One region of the Exiguobacterium sp. s35 genome, then DNA from elsewhere that is predicted to be linked to it. Evidence: predicted binding sites of a transcription regulator. Region 1 holds the regulator's gene; each other region holds the start of a gene.
What was found. Region 1 encodes Rex, which represses fermentation and respiration genes when NADH is low (regulators of the CRP and FNR family bind a similar motif). Its sites were predicted from a motif close to TTGTGAAATATTTCACAA; they were not measured.
Positions count from the first base shown of each region.

Region 2: KNO75_RS03270 (formate/nitrite transporter family protein) is a predicted target of Rex. The motif match lies at 3,036-3,053, and genes of this name have one in related genera.
Region 3: cydD (thiol reductant ABC exporter subunit CydD) is a predicted target of Rex. The motif match lies at 3,695-3,712, and genes of this name have one in related genera.
Region 4: adhE (bifunctional acetaldehyde-CoA/alcohol dehydrogenase) is a predicted target of Rex. The motif match lies at 1,687-1,704, and genes of this name have one in related genera.

Region 1 covers NZ_JACSKI010000004.1:10,427-15,853, forward strand. The annotation lists gene KNO75_RS13215 (ABC-F family ATP-binding cassette domain-containing protein) at 1-1,827, opposite strand, end outside; gene KNO75_RS13220 (redox-sensing transcriptional repressor Rex) at 1,978-2,634, shown strand; gene tatA (twin-arginine translocase TatA/TatE family subunit) at 2,634-2,852, shown strand; gene tatC (twin-arginine translocase subunit TatC) at 2,856-3,644, shown strand; gene KNO75_RS13235 (FAD-dependent oxidoreductase) at 3,867-5,213, shown strand; gene KNO75_RS13240 (PspC domain-containing protein) at 5,250-5,427, opposite strand, start outside.
Region 2 covers NZ_JACSKI010000001.1:628,130-633,556, reverse strand. The annotation lists gene nrdG (anaerobic ribonucleoside-triphosphate reductase activating protein) at 1-125, opposite strand, end outside; gene KNO75_RS03275 (anaerobic ribonucleoside triphosphate reductase) at 103-1,953, opposite strand; gene KNO75_RS03270 (formate/nitrite transporter family protein) at 2,145-2,975, opposite strand; gene KNO75_RS03265 (hypothetical protein) at 3,218-3,517, opposite strand; gene KNO75_RS03260 (hypothetical protein) at 3,744-4,370, opposite strand; gene KNO75_RS03255 (barstar family protein) at 4,540-4,812, opposite strand; gene KNO75_RS03250 (cupin) at 4,864-5,214, opposite strand.
Region 3 covers NZ_JACSKI010000001.1:1,937,519-1,942,945, forward strand. The annotation lists gene cydC (thiol reductant ABC exporter subunit CydC) at 228-1,946, opposite strand; gene cydD (thiol reductant ABC exporter subunit CydD) at 1,943-3,667, opposite strand; gene KNO75_RS09835 (Crp/Fnr family transcriptional regulator) at 3,790-4,479, opposite strand; gene KNO75_RS09840 (glycoside hydrolase family 31 protein) at 4,592-5,427, opposite strand, start outside.
Region 4 covers NZ_JACSKI010000001.1:674,753-680,179, forward strand. The annotation lists gene KNO75_RS03470 (Na+/H+ antiporter family protein) at 1-75, opposite strand, end outside; gene KNO75_RS03475 (YebC/PmpR family DNA-binding transcriptional regulator) at 218-931, opposite strand; gene KNO75_RS03480 (MarR family winged helix-turn-helix transcriptional regulator) at 1,012-1,458, opposite strand; gene adhE (bifunctional acetaldehyde-CoA/alcohol dehydrogenase) at 1,848-4,439, shown strand; gene KNO75_RS03490 (zinc-binding metallopeptidase family protein) at 4,624-5,427, shown strand, end outside.

The sequences.
Region 1 (5,427 bases):
CTCCTGGGCGCGGGCGAAGTCGTTGAAGACATCCGGTTCACAGAGCAATTGTTCAATTTCATCAAGGCGGTTCTCATGTTGCTCAATCGCAAGTTCGATCTCTTCGATGCGCTGTTTGATCCGACGCTCTTCCCGTTGTTGCTCTTTGTCGGCACGCTGTTTCTTCACAACGACCTGCTTCGTCTCTTCACGAGCGAGACGCGCGAGTTCTTCGAGTTCTTCTTTCTTCTCGACGTAATACGAGTAGTCCCCGAGATACTCGTCGATGCCGTTCGGCGTGATTTCTAACACACGTGTCGCGAGTCGGTCAATGAAGTATCGGTCGTGTGAGACAAAGAGGATTGTACCTGGGTAGTCGAGGAGCGCGTTCTCTAAAATCATCTTCGAGTCGAGGTCCAAGTGGTTCGTCGGCTCATCTAAGATGAGCAGGTTCGGCTGCTCGAGCTTTAATTTGGCCAACGTGAGACGTGCGCGTTCGCCACCAGAGAGTTCGTGGACACGCTTCATGACATCATCGCCGCTGAAGAGGAATTGTCCGAGCAGACTCCGGACTTCCTGTTCGCGCATGAGCGGCCAGTCATTCCAAATCTCGTCGATGACACGGTTCGCGTCGGACAAGTTTTGTTGTTCCTGATCGTAGTAGCCGATCTCGACGCCGGTCCCGTAGCGAATCTCGCCAGTCAGGGCGGCTTGCTGTTTCGTTAACACTTTAAGTAATGTCGACTTACCGACTCCGTTCGGGCCGACGAGGGCGACCGATTCACCGCGTTGTAGCTGGAAGCGAAGATGTTGGGCGATTGCGTCCTCATATCCGATGGCGAGGTCACTCGCGCTCAATACATCGTTTCCGCTTTGGCGTTTGATGGAGAAGGAGAGGACGGCACTGCGCTCGTCACCATCTGGAGCATCGAGGCGGTCGACTTTCTCGAGACGCTTCCGCACGCTTTGCGCACGTTTCGTCGTCGTCGCTCGGGCGATGTTTCGCTGAATGAAGTCCTGCATCTTGGCAATCTCTTCTTGCTGCGACTCAAACTGCTTCTTTTCTTGTTCGTAGAGGGCGGCCTTCTGTTCAAGATACTTTGTATAGTTCCCGACGAAGCGACGACTGCGGTGACGCGACAGCTCGTAGACGACCGAGACGACACGGTCGAGGAAGTACCGGTCGTGGGAGACGATGAGGACGGCACCTTTATAGCCGCTCAAGTACTTCTCAAGCCAGGCAAGCGTCTCGATGTCCAAATGGTTCGTCGGCTCGTCCAAGATGAGTAGGTCGGGACTTTGAAGGAGCATCTTCGCCAAGGCGAGGCGTGTCCGTTGTCCACCGGAGAGTGTGTCGATGCGACGCTCGAAATCGTCCGGATAGAAACGCATTCCGTGGAGGACCGAGCGGATCGTTGCTTCATATTGATATCCGCCACGTTCTTTGAACGTATGCTGCTCTTCATCATAAGAAGAGAGGAGACGTTCGTACGCCGCAGCGTCATTTAAAATCCGTTCCGAGCCCATATCTGCTTCCATGCGACGGAGCGTCTTTTCTTGCTCGATTAAGCCCGTGAAGACGGTGAGCATCTCGTTCCAAATGGTCTCATCGGATTCTAGCCCTGAGTCTTGGGCGAGATAGCCGATCGTGACGTCTTTCGGCTTCATGATGTCCCCAGAGTCATAGTTATATTCACCAGCGATGACCTTCAAAAGCGTCGACTTACCGGCCCCGTTACGACCGACGAGGGCGACGCGTTCGCCTTCTTGGATTTCGAGTTTTACGTTTTCTAAAATCGGCTCAACGCCGAAGGATTTGGATAAGTTATTGACTTGCAGTAGGATCAAGTGAAAAAACCCCTTTCTCTCTATTTAGTATACTGTATTTTTCAGCGATTTTAGGTATATTCGTTGAGTGGTCATGTGAATTCGTTTACAATCAAGGTGTATGAAATTCAGATTCGTTTGTAACGTGTCGTAAAAAGGAGGCTCTTTCCGTTGAGTCAAAACGAACCAAAGATTCCACAAGCGACAGCCAAACGGTTGCCACTATACTATCGATTTATTCAAAGCCTGCATGCGTCAGGGAAACAACGTGTCTCTTCAGCAGAACTGAGTGAGGCGGTCAAGGTCGATTCGGCTACGATTCGCCGTGATTTCTCGTACTTCGGTGCGCTCGGTAAAAAGGGATATGGCTATAACGTGCAGTATCTGTTAGACTTTTTCCGAAAGACACTGAATCAGGACGAGATTACGAATGTCGCCTTGGTCGGGGTCGGTCACCTTGGGACGGCATTCGTCAACTATAACTTCCTTAAAAACAATAACACACATATCGTCGTCGGGTTCGACGCAGACGAGACAAAAGTCGGCACGACGATGTCAGGCGTCCCAATTCATCACGTCGATGAGATGGAACAGATTATGGAGCAAAACAAGATTGACGTCGCGATTTTGACGGTACCTTCTGCCTATGCGCAGTCCGTCGCAGACGACTTGGTGCGTTTCGGCATCAAGGGCATCTTGAACTTCACACCGGCACGACTTACCGTACCGGACACGGTTCGCGTTCATCACATCGATTTGTCGATTGAGCTGCAGTCACTCATTTACTTTATGCAACACTATCCAACCGCTGAGGGGGTCCATCAATAATGGAATTACTAGCATCATCACTCGTCGTCGGAATTCCGGGTGGGGCGAGTCTATTCATCATCGCCATCATCGCGCTCATCATCTTCGGACCAAAGAAATTACCGGAGTTTGGTCGCGCGGCCGGACAAACGCTTCGTGAGTTCAAAAATGCAACGAACGGCATGATGAACGAGCACGACGAGAACGACAAGAAAGCTATCGAAAAGAAAGAGCAGTAAGCCATGAATCATCAACCTGATCAAGAGCGGGAACTTACCGATCACTTGACAGAGCTGCGAAGACGACTGATGCTATCTGCATTTGTCGTCTTTGCCTTCTTTTTGATGGCTTTGCCGAGTGTCAAATATGTACTCGCCTACTTGCAAGAAGATCTCGTCGAACGCGGGCTCGAACTGAACGCCTTTGGGGTCGCGGACCCGCTGATGATTTACTTGAACTTGGCGCTCATCATCGGCCTGATTGCGGCGAGCCCATTCCTACTGTATCAAGTGTGGGCGTTTGTCGCACCCGGTCTGCATCCGAATGAACGGAAAGGCACGCTTGCCTACATCCCGATCATCTTTGGATTGTTCTTGATCGGTCTTGCGTTCGCCTACTACTGGTTGTTCCCGCTCGTCCTCGATATCTCGACGGACCTCGGGCAAGACCTCGGACTCGAACAAATCATCGGAGCCAACAATTACTTCACGTTCTTGTTGCAACTGACGATCCCGTTCGGTCTATTGTTCCAATTGCCGGTCGTGACGATGTTCTTGACCCGGATTGGTGTCGTGACACCATACTTCTTATCGAAGATTCGTAAGTATGCGTACTTCGCGCTATTCGTAGTCGCGGCATTCATCACACCGCCGGATTTGACATCGCACCTTATGGTATCGTTGCCACTCTTCTTCCTATATGAAATCAGTTTATCGATTTCACGCGTCGCCTACAAAGGAGTGCTACGTCGGGAGAAAGAAGCGATGGTGCAAGAACAGATGGATTTAATGAAACAGATGAATGAGAAATAAGCATCGTTCCGTAAATGGGACGATGCTTTTTTATGTGCACTACACTATAGTTCAATTGGAAGTTCATACTGTTCAAATTTTAGACACTTTTACGTGAAATAGTGAGCATAGTCATTGAATCCTATATTGTGAAATAGTACACTAAGGTCAAGAAGTAAATGTGATGTTTATCACAATGTGAAAAGAAACGTACTGTCTAACATAAAAGGAGAGACGACTCATATGAAAATCGCAGTCATCGGATGTACACACGCAGGAACAGCAGCTGTCAAAGGGTTACTCGCAAAGCACGACAATCTCGACATCACCGTTTACGAGCGGAACGACAACGTCAGTTTCCTCTCGTGTGGGATTGCGCTCCACGTCGGTGGGGTCGTCCAACGTGCAGAAGAATTATTCTACTCATCTCCACGTGAACTTGAAGAACTCGGAGCGACAATGCGCATGAAACATGACGTCCTATCCATCGATGCCGAAGCGAAGACGGTCCACGCCAAAAACCTCGAGACGGGAGAAGACGTGCATGACACGTATGACCGCTTGATCGTCACGACAGGTTCATGGCCGATCGTTCCGACGCTCCCAGGAATCGAAATGAATGGAATCGAACTTTGTAAAAACTATGCGCACGCACAACGCATTATCGAGCGGGCGACAGACGCGACGAAGATTGCCGTCATCGGGGCGGGGTATATCGGGGTCGAACTCGTCGAGGCGTTTGAAGCATACGGTAAACATGTCACATTCATCGACAGTGCCGACCGTATCTTGAACAAATATCTCGACAAGTCGTTCACGGATCAATTGGAAGCGGATATGACAAGTCGCGGAATCGACCTCGAACTTGGTCAGACGGTCGAGGCATTCCGTGGAACGAGCGGAAACGTCACACATGTCGTGACAGACAAAGGTGAATTCGAGGCGGACCTCGTCATCTTGTGTGTCGGATTTCGTCCGAACACAGGACTTTTAGAAGGACAGGTCGACATGCTCGGAAACGGTGCCATCATCGTCGATGAATATATGCGCACGAGCAACCCGGACATCTTTGCGGCAGGCGACAGCTGTGCCGTCTACTACAACCCGGCGCGTACACACGCCTATATCCCACTTGCAACGAACGCTGTCCGCATGGGAACGCTCGTCGCAGAAAACATGATGCAGCCTCGTGTCCGCTATCAAGGGACACAAGGAACGTCAGGACTACGACTCTATGACTGGAACATTGCGTCATCTGGTCTGACAGAAGAAGCGGCAACACTCTTCGGACTCGACGTAGAAAGTGTCGTCATCGAGGATGCGTATCGTCCGGAGTTCATGCCGACCGCAGAGAAAGTTGAATTTAAACTCGTCTATGAGACAGGGACACATCGCATTGTCGGAGGACAAGTGTTGTCGAAAGCGGATTTGACACAAGCGGTCAATACGCTCTCTCTTGCGATCCAAAACGAGATGACGATCGAAGAGCTCGCATATGTCGACTTCTTCTTCCAACCGCACTACAACAAACCATGGCACTTCTTGAACAGCGGTGCGCTTGAAGCGATGAAAGACAAAGTGAATGCCTAACAAAAAAACGCGGAAGCTAAAAGCTTTCGCGTTTTTTTATAGATAGTGTGGTTCATCCTTCATCAAATTGGCAAGTAAGATGTAGATGAGAAAGTTTGCTGGCAAAAAGACGAATAAGAGACGAATCCCAAAAGAAGAGATATTCACATATTCAGCAATCCCGCCACATACTCCGGCAATGGAACGGTCGGTCGCCGACTTTCGAAAGGTACGT
Region 2 (5,427 bases), on a different contig from region 1:
GCCGGATTCCACGAGGAAGGATTGTGACACCCTTTACAGTGGTGGGGACAGCCGGCAGTAAAGATGACCGTCCGTATTCCTGGTCCATCGACGACCGATTCTTCAACGACGGATAGAATGCGCATCATGTTTCACCCTCGCCCGTTCTTCTTCTCGTTTCGCCGTATTCCAACGGTCCATCGTCCCGACTAAATAGCCGGTGATGCGGCGGATTCGTTCGATGTTTGTATCCTCACCACAAGTCGGGCAGGCAACGTCAATCAGTCCTTCTAACCCACAATTTCCACAACGGTCGACCGGATGATTGATCGAACCATATCCGATATCATGTTGACGCATCAAGCGTACAATCGATTCTACTGCTTCTGCATTGTGGGCAAGGGAACCATCGACTTCGACGTAAGAGATGTGTCCCGCGTCGCATAACGCGTGATACGGTGCCTCAATTCGGATTTTTTCTCGGATGGAGACGGATTGATAAACCGGCACGTGGAATGAATTCGTGTAAAACGCCCGATTGGTAACCTCGTCGATCATCCCGAACTCTTCCTGGTCTCGGATCACAAATTTACCTGATAGTCCTTCTGCAGGTGTCGCGAGCAACGAAAAGTTCAAGTCGTACGCTTCGGCTGCTTCACGCATGCGATTGGACAAATGGGTGACGATGTCGAGACCGAGTCGCTCCGCTTCACGGGACTCAGCATGTGTACTGCCCGTCAACACTTTCAATGTTTCAGCGAGCCCGATGAAACCGAGTGAGAGCGTTCCTTGTTTCAATACGTCTCGGACTTCATCCTGTATATGTAACTGCTCACTGCCACGCCAGACCCCTTGTGTGTAAAGAAAACGAAATTCTTCAGCGCGACGCGTACATTGATACTCGAATCGCTCGATCAACTGTTCAATCCCGATGTCGATATATCGGTTGAGAATTCGATAGAAGTCCGAAAGCGACTCGGAGACGAGTGCCATCTTCACCAGGTTGAGTGTTGAGAAAGACAGGTTGCCTCGTCCGATTGACGTCTCCTCCCCGTGCCGGTTTCCCATGACTCGCGTACGACAACCCATGTATGCCACTTCTGATTCGTGTGTCCCGTCATAATACGTGGCATTGAACGGGGCATCGATAAAAGAGAAGTTCGGGAAGAGACGTTTGCCTGTGACGCGGCACGCCTCACGGAAGAGATCGACATTCGGGTCACCATCGTTGAAGTTGATACCTTCCTTCACTTTAAAGATTTGAATCGGAAAAATCGGTGTCTCTCCGTTCCCTAACCCACGTTCTGTGGCACGGAGTAACTCCCGAATGAGGATACGTCCCCACTTTGATGTGTCCGTCCCATAATTGATTGAAACGAAAGGTACTTGCCCGCCACCTCGTGAGTGCATCGAGTTCGCATTGTGAATGAACGCCTCACACGCCTGATACGTCGCCGAAATCGTCTCTTCTTCTGCGAGTGTCTCCAATTGCGCCTCGTCCCAGTCAACAGGTAACGATTGGAGTCGGCTAAGTTGACGCTTATATGTCTTCTCGACATACGGTGCTAAGTCGACGTCAAACATCGGAAAAGCCTGCCCCCCATGTTGCATATTTTGATTCGCTTGTAGGATGATGGATGCGAGCGCCATGGCGGAGCGAATGTCTTTCGGGGACCGAATCGTCCCATGTCCTGTATGGAAACCGTCTTTCAACAATTGACCGAGTGGAATTTGACAACATGTCGTCGATCCTGTGATGTAATAGTCCGCGTCGTGCACGTATAAAAAGTTATCAGTGACGGCTTGCTTTGACCGTTCCGACATCAAATATGTCTGCGACAATTCTTTCGATACTTCTGAAGAGAGTCGTGCTAATTTCCCGAGCGGGGACTTCCCGTCAACGTTCGCATTCTCTTGTACTAAGTCTTGGTCTGGTAAGACGCATACGTCCTCATACAACCGTAGTAATTTCAATACCCCTCACCTCACTATATATGGATTAAAAACAGTTTAAATTGTTTTTAAAATCCTATATATAGATTATGACACGTTTTTTTTTGGAAGGTCACGAGTCAATATTGTGACAGTTTACATGTGCGCATACGACAAAAAAGAGCCTCGTCTTCGATGGGACAAGGCTCTACGTTATATGTGACAAACATCATTTATTTAGCAGCTTTCACGACTTTTAATTCGACTTCTTCCTCTAATTCTTGTGCCTCACGAAGACCTTTCGAGTTGAGCCATGTGTAGATGGCTCCCATAAAGAGCGCACCGCCGATAATGTTACCGAACGTCGCAGGAATCAAGTTGTGGATTGCACCTGCCATGCTGATCGTCTCAGGGTGTGGGACGACAAGCGTCAAGGCGAACAAGACGAAGTTGGCGATGACGTGGTCAAATCCTGAAGCGAAGAAGACCGCGACAAGGAAAATCATCGAGAAGATTTGAGCGAATTCATTTTTCATTTGTTTCGGTAAGAAAATAGCGAGACAGACCATCCAGTTACAGAAGATGGCACGGAAGAAAATTTCAACCGTCGTGTGATGCATTTTGCCCTCGACGACTGAGAACAACCAGTTGTTCATGCCAAGTTCTTGGATGACACCAGTCGGTGCGAGTAGTAAGGCGAATAGGATTCCCCCGAGTGCGTTCCCGACAAAACAGAGCAACCAGACGAGCATCGTATCACTGAGCGTCGTATAACCGCGAAGCGTCGACGTCGTGAAATACATCGTATTCCCCGTGAACAACTCCGCTCCCCCATAAATGATCATGACGAGCGCAATCCCGAAAGAGAAGCCCCCGATGAGTGTCGTAAACGGTGATTCCGCTAAATACATGCCGTTGACGACTTTCAACGTGAAGATTGAAGCAAAGCCGATAAAGATTCCGGCTAACATTGCCCGTAAAAAGTATTCCATTGGACGATAATGAATCATTTGCGAGGAAGCCTGTGCTTTTTTCCGTAATGATTCGAGTGCATGGATTTCCATTGATGCCATGTCACAAACCCTTCTTTCTGAATAATTAAATAGGAAAGTATCAGTTCTAATATGTGAAATCATTAACAATATAAACTGTACAGTCTCTGTTGGCAATCACCTCTAGAAGGAATTGACAGAGTGTTCACATCGTAATCGTTTACATATGGCGGATTTGTGACAAACAAAAATTCTCTCGATTTTCGAGAGAATAACAAGACAAATCTTTAGAAAACAATAGTTCGAATAAGTGATTAATCCTTCTTCATGAGTTCATCAAATGTTACATTCAATCTTTCCTCTACATGAAACGTTTCATGATTAACAATCAAAAGTTGCCCACTCATTAAGTCCACCCCTACAAAATCTCCTAGCATATCTTCATAGCCCACAACTGCAAAGCTCTGGTTTTTAAAATCTTCTAAATCTCCAAACTGACTTTCTAACTCATCGTTCGGTAGAATACAAAGATATCTATTCAACCCTTCGACCTGATCCAACAGGATTTCCTTTTCTTTAACAGGTAAAAGCGATTGTATCGATTTCAATGACATATTATACACCTCACTCAAGTTTATGAATTGCCTTGTAATGCTCTTCTGCAATCACTGTATTCCATGATTGTTCAATTAAATGTTAATTAACTGTCTCTTGGTCGACGATTGCGATTAAGACATAGTAAAAATTTTATCAGTGATATTCCTTTCCGATTCTAATTTTTGTGAAATGAATCTCAGTCGTAACAGGACTATGCGTTAAAACATGATCAAATTGAAGCACTCATAATTCATTTTCGTTTAAATAATCAATGTAAAATTTTTGAGGTAAATTCTTTGTCAATTCTTCAATAGATTCATATTTTTTTTCATTAGAAAATAAAATAAACCCAAGTCCATCTCCATCTATTTTAATAAAAGAAGTTGGTATACTCATATCAATTGAAGGTACAACTTGAGTTCTAGAGAACAGCCACTTACCATATTTTTTTAAAGTGAAATTCAATTTATCTTTAAAGATAATGTTATAAAACCCATTTTGAGCAGGCATCCAGTACGTTTCGTTAATCAAAAACCTTAGATCTTTTTCGTTTTCTACTTTTGCATTGCAGTAATAAAAAGAATTCTCATCCTCAGAGCAATAGTTCATAGAATATTTAATTTTCCTTGAATCCATTTTTTCAACCATCTCATTATCCTGACTTATATTTTTAGATAATATAAATGTCATGACTATTGGATATACATTTTGGTAAACCAAAAAATCAATTAAAGCTTTTTGATTATCGTTAATAGTTAAATCATCATAACTAGTGATCTCATAAACCTTTTTAATTTCACCTATAATGAAATAATTATCTTCAAGATGCTCTAATAGACGCTTCCTTTCAATAATTGTAAGCTCCTGCATAGTGATCACCTTTGATTTTTCAGTTTAAAGACCTTGTAATTTAAATCAGCTGTTTTTTCTATTTATTCTTATGATGGTCGGGGACTATAAAAGTTATATTGAAAAATTAGTGATTGTAAAATGGTTACTCTCTTATAGACTAGTTTTATATATTAGTAAGCAAATTAGATTACAAGAAAACAAAATGACAATGTGAAACATAATGTTCTTCATCATACTCTTCTAAGCACATTTTTAAGTACTTAGCATCTTCACTTAACTTCGTTTCAAGCAAAGAATACCCGATAAACGTGATACGTTCAGGAAAAGTTATAAAATCCACATCAGTAATCACATCCCAATTTTTTCCGTAATGATCAGGAAGATGAAGACTTTCTTTTAATAACTGATGTAGTTCTTTGGTGGAAGTAACGTTACTTAAATCGATATATAGATGTGACATATACAGTCTTCTCCCCCACTCTTACCTCAAATCGTCTAAGTTTCATAAAAATTATATCTCAGTCATATCGATTGAGGGATCTAATTCTTCAATTTCGATATCCGTTAATCCTCCACCTGCTTTCGTTTCATGCCATTCCTCTTTCGTCCAAAAAATTGTGTCTCCTGCCCGAACCTTAAAATGTTCATCTTTTTCGCCTCTAATGTAACCCTCGGCACCATGACGAGAAGAAGTAAGTTGGGGTACAACTGTTTGATGATAACCGATGACACTACCTGGTTTTAAATGTATACATCCTATATTAGACCCTTTTTCAGTTTGTATGACCTGTGATATCACAAATTCCAAATTAAATTTTGTAATTCGTTTATCAGTTTGTCTATCAATTTTATAAAACTTCATCATACATCCTCTCAAGAAATAAACTTTTATATGTATTACCGCATTTATACCTATCATCACATTGAAGTAATGTTAATTTGTAATATTTTGGTTCAAGTGATTATGATTTATCCGTTTGACCTAAAAGTATAAAGTTCAGATTTATTTGGACAATCAAACAAAGGAGCATCGCCCCATCTCGGGACAATGCTCCTCTCAATTGAGTCGTGTCAC
Region 3 (5,427 bases), on a different contig from region 1:
GATGGGTCTTTTTTTACCTTTCTTATTGACAATGAGAATCGTTATCAACTATACTCTAGATGTAGCTTCCCAAAAGCTTGACGTGCACGTTCCCCAAACACATCACGTCACGTGGATTCCCCTCCACGACACACTTTTTGAAAGCATTGCTGCGACAACCCCCATTTGTTGCACCCATATTTGCCAAAAACAAGACGAGCAGCCCACCGACGGGGCTGCTCGTTTTTTTATGATGCGAACACTTCTTGTTCGATTTGTTTCAATTCGTAGAACATGCCTCGCTTCGTCATCAGTTCTTCATACGAACCGACTTCAACGATCCGCCCAGCTTCCATCACAACGATTTGGTCGAAGGCTTCGAGTCCCGTCAAGCGGTGACTGACGAGGATGAGCGTCCCTTCATCTGCTTGATTCAACAGTTCAGAAAAGACGTGCGCTTCCGTTCCGGCATCAAGCGCTGAAGTAGGCTCGTCGAGCAACCACATCAGTCCATTTTTCAGAAGGGCTCGTGCAATCGCCAGACGTTGTCGTTCTCCACCCGACAAGTTCGCTCCTTTCTCAAGGACCGGTTCATCAAGCGCAAACGATAAACGGACACGTTCGAGCGCCACAAGCATCTCTTCATCGCTAAATTCACCGGCCAGTGCCAAATTCTCACGTACTGTTCCGTAAAAGAAGTGATTGTCTTGCAAGACGACACTCGCATGCTGCCAGATTGCAGTCTGTTTCAAATCATTTAAGTATTGATCATCTAATCGTATCGTTCCATCTTCTGTTCGAACGAACGCCAATAAAAGTTGAAGTAACGTGGACTTCCCAGATCCGCTCGGCCCGACGATGACCGTCTTCGAACCGCTCGGGATGTGTAACGTGACATCGTCGATCACGTTCCGATACGTGTCCGGATAGCGATAGCGAACATGCTCAAATGAGATCGATGGGGACATCGTGAAGGTCACGTCCTGTCGTTTCGCTTCAAGCGCCTCAATCGCTTCACTCGGTTCCGTCACTTCAAACAATCGATCAGCGGCTTGCTTACTGTCAGCAAAATGACCCGGGAACACGGCCATCGGTGTCGTATTCTCAAATGCTGTGAGCGACATCATGATGAGCATCGCCAAGAACAACCCGTTCAAGTCTCCCTCTACCACTTGATATGCCCCAATCGCCAAGACACCCCATGAGACGAGTAAAGAGGCAGCGACGACGAGCGCGGAGTTGAAAAACTGGTTCGTCGTGTCTTTCCGCTCTGCTTCCATGTATCGCTCGCTTCGTGTATAGACGGCCTGCTTCGTCCGGTCGAGTTGATGATGAAGCTTCAAATCTCGGTATCCGTACATCATTTCTGTCAATTGAATCGATACATCCCCGCGCAATGCGCGAATCGTCTCGTCATGATAAGCACGAATCCGAGCAAAGCCAAGTGGAATCAAGAATCCAGTGACGAGTACACCGAGTAGGATCCATACACTGACCGCAAACGAGAAGAACGTGACAAAAAAGATGGTGCTTAAGAAAACAAGCACGAGTATGATCGGCGGATAAAACACACGAAGGAAATAGTTTTGCAGACTCTCGACGTCTCCGACGACACGTGCAAGTAAATCCCCGCTCCGATATTTCGCAAAAATCGACGGGACGAGCGGTTCAAGTTGTCGATAAAAACGGACACGTAGCTCGCTCAAAATCGTAAACGTTGCTCGGTGTGACGCGAGACGCTCCCGATAACGACTGCCTGCCCGAATGACCCCGAACAGTTTGATGAGGACGACAGGTACCATGAGCGCATACAGCGGCGGGACGAGACCCGCACGTGATACGAGGTATCCACTTGCCGCAAACAAGGCGACCGCCGCGATCCCAGCTGCATATCCAAAGAAGATGGAGAGAAGGATATCTTTCTTCTCACGCATCATCCATTTTGTGATTGTCCAAAGCGAGTTCATCGGCTCACCCCTTTCTGAAGCGCAAATAGTTCCGCATACTCTGGAACAGCGAGCAACGCGTCATGCGTCCCTTCTGCGATGCGCTTCCCATCCTCCATAAACCAAATCATATCTGCCTCTTTGATTGTATGCAGACGGTGTGCCACCGTGATTAACGTTGCCTCTTTCGACAGCTCAGCGATTGAACGTCTCACAATCTGCTCGGTCTTCAAATCGAGACCTGTCGTCGGTTCATCAAACAGTAGGATGCCTGGTCGTTTAAAGAACGCTCGGGCAAGTGCGAGACGTTGTCGCTCACCGCCTGACAGACCGAACCCGCCTTCTCCAAGCTCCGTCCAGATTCCATTCGGTAACTGGTCGATCACCTCAGAAAGTCCTGCCGCATCTGCTGCTTCTCGTAACGCGAGCTCGTCGCCTTCTTCGCCTAACGCGATATTATCGGCAAGCGTCCCGGCAAATAGATAAGGGTTTTGTGAGATATAGGCAATGTTTCCATACCAGACGGACTCGTCAAACGAATGAAGTGGCTCACCGTCCACGAGGACGCGTCCCGACTTCACTTGCAAGAGTCCGGAAATGACGTTGAGCACTGTCGTCTTCCCGGACCCGCTTGCGCCGACTAAGGCCAGGTGGGTGCCAGAAGGAATCCGACCGCTCAACGGCTGAAGCGCAAAGCGTCCACCTGCATATTCGAAAGATACATCTTCCAGCTCAAGGTCCGGTGTCCGTGAACGAAGTGACTTCGATCCCCATTCGATGCGATCATCTGGGGCGTCTAATACGTCAAAGATTCTTTCTGCCGCACCCATACTTCCACGTCCCGTATGGAAGGCACTTCCTAAATCTTTAATCGCCAAATAATACTCTGGCGCCAACACGAGAATCAAGAAGCCAGAGAAGAACGTCAGGTTCTCCCAAACGACCATCTGTAACGCGACTTCTAACGCCACGACACCGGTACTGAGCATCGAGATAAATTCGAGCATGAGTCCCGATAAGAACGCCGTCTTTAAGACGACCATCGTCGCATCCCGAAAGTCGAGGCTACTCTTCTCAATCGCCTTCGCTTCTTGCTCGGTGCGATTGTAAAGCTTGAGCGTCGTCAATCCTTGTAACACATCTAAAAACTTACCGGAAAATTGGTTCATCTTCTCCATTTGTTCTTCCGATTTTTTTTGGGTCGCAATCCCGATGATGATGAAGAACAGCGGGATAAACGGTGCCGTCACCATCATGATGACTCCTGAGATCCAGTGTTGACTGAAGACAACGACCAAAATAAGAAGCGGGATGATCGATGTTTGGATGACTTGTGGCCAGTATTGGCTAAAGTAAGCGTCCACCTCATCAACTGCATCCATGAACACGCTGACCTTTTTCCCGGACTGACCTGTCAAGGACGATTCGACCGGGCTCGTGGCATACCGATCCAACAATTGTAGGCGTAATGCCTGTTTTGCTTTTTCGGACAAACTCGCACCGATTCGTCCCGATACGTAGCCGAAGAGTGCTCGCGCCAACAAAGCGACAACGAGCCACACCAATGCCGGAAGGATGGCTTCGAATGATTCATCTTTCAAGAAAATTCGGTCGACGATGTCGACGATTAAATACGCTTGCGCTAAAATCGATAGTCCAATCATGATCGCAGACAACACAAGTCCGATGATATGACTTCTTTCAGCGAAAGCAAGGGCTTGCAGTCGTTTCACTGCATTCATCCTTTCTCTATTTACAATTCCATTGCTTTGTGAGATTCATCACTAATTATACAATATGCTACGTTTTGAAGCGAACGCTCCGCTCGTTTGAGTATGTAAAAGACGCCCTCATCTGAGTGGCGTCAATCGCTGTCTTGTTCAAAATATTCAGGATGCCCGATGACGAGTTGATGGGCATCCATGCGAAGCACATCTTCTTTTCGGAGTTTGGCTAAAATCGTCGAAACCGTCTCCCGGGACGTTCCGGACAGACGAGAGAGTTCGATCGCAGTGAATGGGCAGCGGACACGAACGCCTTGTTCGTCAGGCTCTCCTAAATCTTCAATTAAGAAATGGAGCGTATTGATGACACGCTCTTTCGCGCTTGGCGTGATGATTTCTTGGACACGACGCTCATGCAGATCGAGAATCCGGTTCATCTGGCTGATGATATAGAGCAACATGCTCGACTGCGTGGACACGAACCGTTCAAATCGATCCGTCGGGATATAGATGACCTCAATGTCCGTCACGGCCTCGGCCGTATGACGATAGTCTTCCCCCGTGAATAAACCGTTGTAAGGAAAAAATTGTTTCGGTTTCACATAGTCGGCATAATGATGGGTCGCATTCTCGTTCATCCGTTCGAGTTTGACGTAACCGCTCATCAAGAAATAGACACGTTCTCGCGGATCCCCTTCCATGAACAACAGTTGCCCTTTCCGATACGTTCGGCAATAGACGTGCGGAATCAGCTGTTCAAGCGTTCGACTCGGACATGTCGCGAATAGCGTCAACTGCCGTAAATCTTCAATCGTCCACATGTGTCGCATGTGCATCCCCTCTTTTCTACTCTTCTATCCTCAGTATAATGGGATTTTTATTGAAAGCGCTTTCTAATTCCGACAGTTTTCTGACATGACAAAAGGGGGTCGCCCCCCTTTTTCAGTCCAGCATGAGTTCCAACAGTGCATCCTGCAAATCACGCTCGAGTTCTAACGCATGAAGGTCAAACAACCATGCCTCGAGACGTGTCTTTGTCGTCGCCATCTGATACAGGCGATCTTTTAAATCATAGGCGATTTCAGCACGGTCTAAGAACCGATAGAGACGGTCGAGTCGATGTGCGTTCTGCGTCACTTCGACAGGAAGTGTCACGGTCTGTTCCTGTTTCCATTCACCGAGTGGGATGTGTAACGTTTGCGTCTCCGCATCATAGTCCCCTTCCCCGACGACCCCACGGACAAGAATCGTCAACGTCCGATCCGCCGGCACGAGTGTCAAATCACCCGACGTCTCGATGTGGAGCGTACGCGCTTCCCAATCGAGCGTGAACGTTGTTTCAAGCGACGACCCGTTCTCATAATCTCGGCTCTCCCCGTCATCTTCATACATCGTGAACGTGTTCGAGGCACCTGGGAATACGAGTACTTCGAGATCACTCGGATTCCCCGTATCGTTCGCATGCGGTGCATGCGGCATCATCGGGATGATCGCACCGGCTTTGGCGAAGACCGGTTGTTCCTCAAGTCCACGGAACACCCGAATCGACTTGTCCCCTTCATAACGATGTCCCGTGAAGAAGTCGAACCATTCTCCTTTTGGCAACCACACGTTCGCACTGGCGACGTGAAGCTGTCGGTCCATCGGCGTAACGATCGGGGAGACGATGAGTTCACTTCCGAAATAAAACTGATTCGCCACCTCATAAGCCACGTCGTCATCAGGGTGTTCGATATACATCGGTAGCACGAGCGGCAATGAGTCGGCATGATTGCGAT
Region 4 (5,427 bases), on a different contig from region 1:
TAAGGACAATACAATGTGCACACGACTGATGGCGAGTGCAAACAAGACGATAACAGCAAGTAGTACTGCGTTCATATTGATCCAACACCTTTCACATTTTCTTTCTCTTGGTATCACTTTAATATGATAAAGACTTTTTGAAATTTAACATATGACGTGACCCTTGTCAAATCGAATATGAAAAAAGCGATAACTCGTGAAAGTTATCGCTGGCATGTTACATGTCGACGTTGTGATAGACTTGGCGCACATCTTCCAAGTCTTCGAGAACATCGATTAATTTTTCAAACTGTTCTTTCGATTCGTCATCGAGCGATACCTCATTTTGTGGAAGCATCGTCAACTCCGCCACGGCAAACTCTTCAACCCCAGCAGCCTTGAACGCAGTCTGAACAGCATGGAACGCTTCTGGCTCGGCATAGACGATGACCGTCTCATCTTCCTCGATGACGTCACGGACGTCAAGGTCGTGTTCCATCATCAGTTCAAGGACGTCATCTGCCGACATTTGGTTCACACCGATGACTGCTGTCGCATCAAACATGTACGCGACCGAACCGCTGACACCCATGTTTCCTCCGTTTTTACCGAATGCGGCACGGACTTCAGATGCTGTACGGTTCACGTTATTCGTCAACGTATCGACGATGACCATCGCACCGTTCGGTCCGAATCCTTCATAACGAAGTTCATCGAAGTTTTCCTCGTCGCCACCTTTTGCCTTATCGATGGCGCGATCGATGATTGCACGAGGCACGTTATACGTTTTCGCACGCTCCACAACGAACTTTAATGACTGGTTCAACTCAGGATCAGGTTCCCCTTGACGGGCGGCCACATAAATCTCGCGACCGAACTTCGCATAGACGCGACTCGTGTTAGCGTCCTTCGACGCCTTCTTCTCTTTAATGTTGTTCCATTTACGACCCATTACATGTCATCTCTCTTTCCATTTGTACGTAGATTCATTACAGATTATATAAGAAGTTGCGTGAATTGACGAGAGAAGTTTTACTCGTCACCTTTATCCATCTTCTCAACAATCTCGGTGAGCGTCTTCAGACTGTCAATGAGTCGATCGGTTTCATCTTCATTTAGAAAGGCGAGACGTTCCTCGAAGAGTCTGCGGAACGAGTCTCTCCGTTCGAGTAAAATACGTTCACCTTTCTCTGTCAACTGATTCCAAATGACCCGACGATCCCGTTCGTCCGGTACGCGTGTGATATAGCCCTCATTCAATAGTTTCGTGATGAGCGGGGTGACGTTCGGCGGTGCGATGGAGAGTGTCTCGCTAATTCGACCGTTCGTGACAGCCCCCTCGTCCTCAATCAACATCAATAGATGGAAATGAGAGAAGTTCAAATTCGGGATTTGTGGAAAATCAGATCGACGTAGCAGTTTACGACGAATTAAAGGGATCAGTTTGACGAACTGGTCCGCTGCATCTTGTTTCGGCATAGTAGATTCACTTCCTAGTTAGGTTCTACTTTCATTATACACGAGTTAGGTGCAGTTGAACCTAAAAACGGGTTGATGTGACGATTGATACAGCATAGAAGAGATACAACAGACACAATTGATGTAAGCGTTTACATTGATAGTGACTTACATTTTCATGAAAACGCATTCGATTTTACTGAGGACGCATATAAAAATCAAGAGCTATCAACAAAAGGCGAAAAAATATTGTGAAAGAGTTCACATTGTTGTCACCCACAAAATCTGAAAAACATTGTATTCTATGAATGTGAAGGAAAGCACAATCTCTTGAAAGCAGTCATCACATTGTGTCTTCCATCAAGTCAATATGTTCATTAAAAGCTCTCAATTATGAGGAGGAACCTAACATGGCAGTCAAAGAGAAAGCAAAAGTGGAAACTACGGCAGAACAAATGGTGGATACGCTCGTAGCGGGTGCACACGTCGCACTCGATACGTTGATGACGTTCGACCAAGAGAAAATCGATCATATCGTACAAGCGATGGCGCTCGCTGGACTTGAGCAACACGTCGCACTTGCGAAATTAGCACATACAGAAACAGGTCGCGGTGTCTTTGAAGACAAGATGATCAAAAACATCTTTGCGACAGAATATATTTACAACTCACTCCGTGGAGAAAAAACGGTTGGCGTCCTTGAAGACGATGTTCAAAACGGAATCACATACATCGCGGAACCAGTCGGTGTCGTCGCTGGGGTCACACCGGTCACAAACCCTACATCGACCACGATGTTCAAAGCAATCATCGCCATCAAGACACGTAACCCAATCATCTTCGCGTTCCACCCATCGGCTCAACAATGCTCAAGTGAAGCTGCACGTGTCCTTCGTGACGCAGCGGTAGCGGCAGGTGCTCCTGAAAACTTGATCCAATGGGTTGAAGTTCCATCGCTCGACGCAACAAAAGCACTCATGAACCACCCTGGTGTGGCAATGGTTCTTGCGACTGGTGGGGCAGCGATGGTCAAATCCGCTTACTCGACTGGTAAACCAGCACTCGGTGTCGGACCTGGTAACGTACCGGCCTATATCGACAAGACTGCGAAAGTGAAACGTGCCATCTCTGACGTCATCCTTTCAAAAACGTTCGACAACGGTATGATTTGTGCGTCGGAACAAGCGATCATCGTCGACCAGGAAGTATACGAAGAAGTGAAGGCCGAAATGACGGCACTTGGTTGCTACTTCTGCTCACCTGAAGAAAAAGCAAAACTTGAAACACTCGTAATCCGCACGGACACATGCGCGGTTAACCCGGAAATCGTAGGGAAGCCAGCAGCGTGGATCGCTGAAAAAGCAGGACTCAAAGTACCAGCTGATACGAAAATCTTGATTGCTGAACTTGAAACGGTCGGCGCAACTGAACTTCTTTCTCATGAGAAATTGAGCCCGGTTCTCGGTGCTTATAAAGTACAATCGCGTGAAGAAGGATTCGCCATCGCTGAAAAAATGCTCGAAATCGGTGGTCTTGGTCATACAGCAGTCATCCACTCAACAGATGACGATGCGATCCTCGAATTCGGTCTTCGCATGAAAGCTTGTCGCATCATCGTCAACTCACCTTCAGCACATGGTGGAATCGGTGACCTTTATAACGAAATGACACCATCACTCACGCTCGGTTGTGGGTCTTACGGTAAAAACTCCGTCTCAGAAAACGTGACGGCGAAACATCTACTCAACGTGAAAAAGGTGGCGAGACGTCGCGTGAATATGCAATGGTTCAAAGTACCTGAAAAAATCTATTTCGAGAAGAACTCAGTACAGTACCTTCAATCGCTCACAACGAAAAAACGGGCGATGATCGTCACTGATGAAATGATGGTCAAACTCGGATTCGCTGACAAAGTTATCAAAAACTTGCCTGCAGGCGTCGAGTATCGCATCTTTGACCAAGTCGAACCAGACCCATCTGTTGAGACGGTCATGAACGGTGCCGAAGCGATGCGTCACTTCCAGCCAGACATGATTATCGCACTTGGTGGAGGTTCACCGATGGATGCTGCGAAAGGGATGTGGCTCTTCTACGAACGTCCAGAAGAGAAATTCTCAAACCTTCGTCAGAAATTCATGGATATTCGTAAACGGACTTACAAGTTCCCGACACTCGGTAACAAATCAATGTTCATTGCAATTCCGACAACTTCTGGTACAGGATCTGAAGTGACACCATTCACCGTCATCACAGACAAAAAACGTAACGTGAAATATCCGATTGCTGACTACGCGATCACACCAGACGTTGCAATCGTCGACCCTGAGTTCGTCATGACCGTACCAGCATCGATTACAGCTGACACAGGAATGGACGTCATGACACACGCAATCGAAGCATACGTTTCAGTCATGGCGAACGATTACACGGACGGCCTTTGCCTCCGCGCCATCAAGATGATTTTCGACTACCTACCAAAAGCGTATGAAAACGGTAGCGACGCGGAAGCACGTCAGAAAGTGCATAACGCTTCAACGATGGCTGGTATGGCGTTTGCGAACGCGTTCCTCGGAATCAACCACTCGATCGCTCACAAAATCGGTGGAGAGTTCCACGTACCACACGGTCGTACGAACGCAATCCTTATGCCACACGTCATCCGTTACAACGCGACACGCCCATCAAAACTTGCGGCGTTCCCGAAATATGAGTCATTTATCGCAGACGAGCGTTACGCAGAAATCGCACGTTACCTCGGACTTCCAGCAAGTACGACAGCTGAAGGTGTCGAGTCACTCGTCCAAGCGATTATCGAGCTCGGTCAACGGTTGAACATCAAATTATCGTTCAAAGCGCAAGGCATCAAGAAAGCAGAACTCGATGCGAAGATTGACAAAATGGCAGTCGACGCATTCGAAGATCAATGTACGACGGCGAACCCGAAAATGCCGCTCGTTGAAGAATTGAAAGAAATTATGTACGCAGCGTACGAAGGTGTATAAGTAAAGAATCGATCAAAGTGCCCGTTCGAGAGAGCGGGCACTTTTTTATTGTTTCCTAAATACAAAAATAAATCCCAAAATTATATTGAAATTGATGAAAAATTAAATAGTCACAATATAAATAGCAATTTATAATAAAACTTGGCATACATAGCTAATTACCTTATAGAGTGGAGAATATAGAATGTTATTAATCATCGGTCTGCTACGCTCGGTAGCGACAGTATTCCTCTTTTTCAACCCGATTCATCCGACGCCGATTGAGACGGCTGAATATTTTTCGTCAATCGACCGAAGTGCAGACAGTTGGGAAAGTGCCGACTTTTTTGAAACATTAGGAACCGATTTACAGGTTGAAATGGATCGAATCGTTCACTACACAGAGCGAACGACATATTGGTCCGAACTCCTGATTGAGGGCGAGACGTTTGAAGGGTATTCGAACATGTTGTTTGAAAAACCGTTTAAAGGTAAGGTTTTACATATGCAATGGGGACAAAACATTCCCGACGTTAAAGGAAGAGTAATCGTATTACCGACGACCGAGTTTTCCTACGAAAACGGAGAAGATGCGTACACAATCGACTACTATGGAGAGATTTTGAATGACCGAGAAGCGAACGCTTATTTGTCATTACTTGCTTCAAAAGGGGCTGCTGGATACATCATCACACCGTATGAAAATGACTCATCTGATATGGGTTATTTGATTACATCATCCTATTTACCACTAGACGGTACAGGGATAGACTCGGAAACGGCAGAACAGCTGAAGGATGATCAAACCGTAAGGGTCAAACCCTACCACGAAGAAATCCCATATGTCGAATTTGTTCAAACGGGTAAGTCAGACAAGGAAATCATCATCATGTCACGACTTGATTCAACATGGCACGGCGCACATTATTTATCTACGGTCGGTCCCTCAACTGTTTTATACCACCTGATGCAGGTGATGAATGCTGAGTTGCCTGAGCACACGATTCGA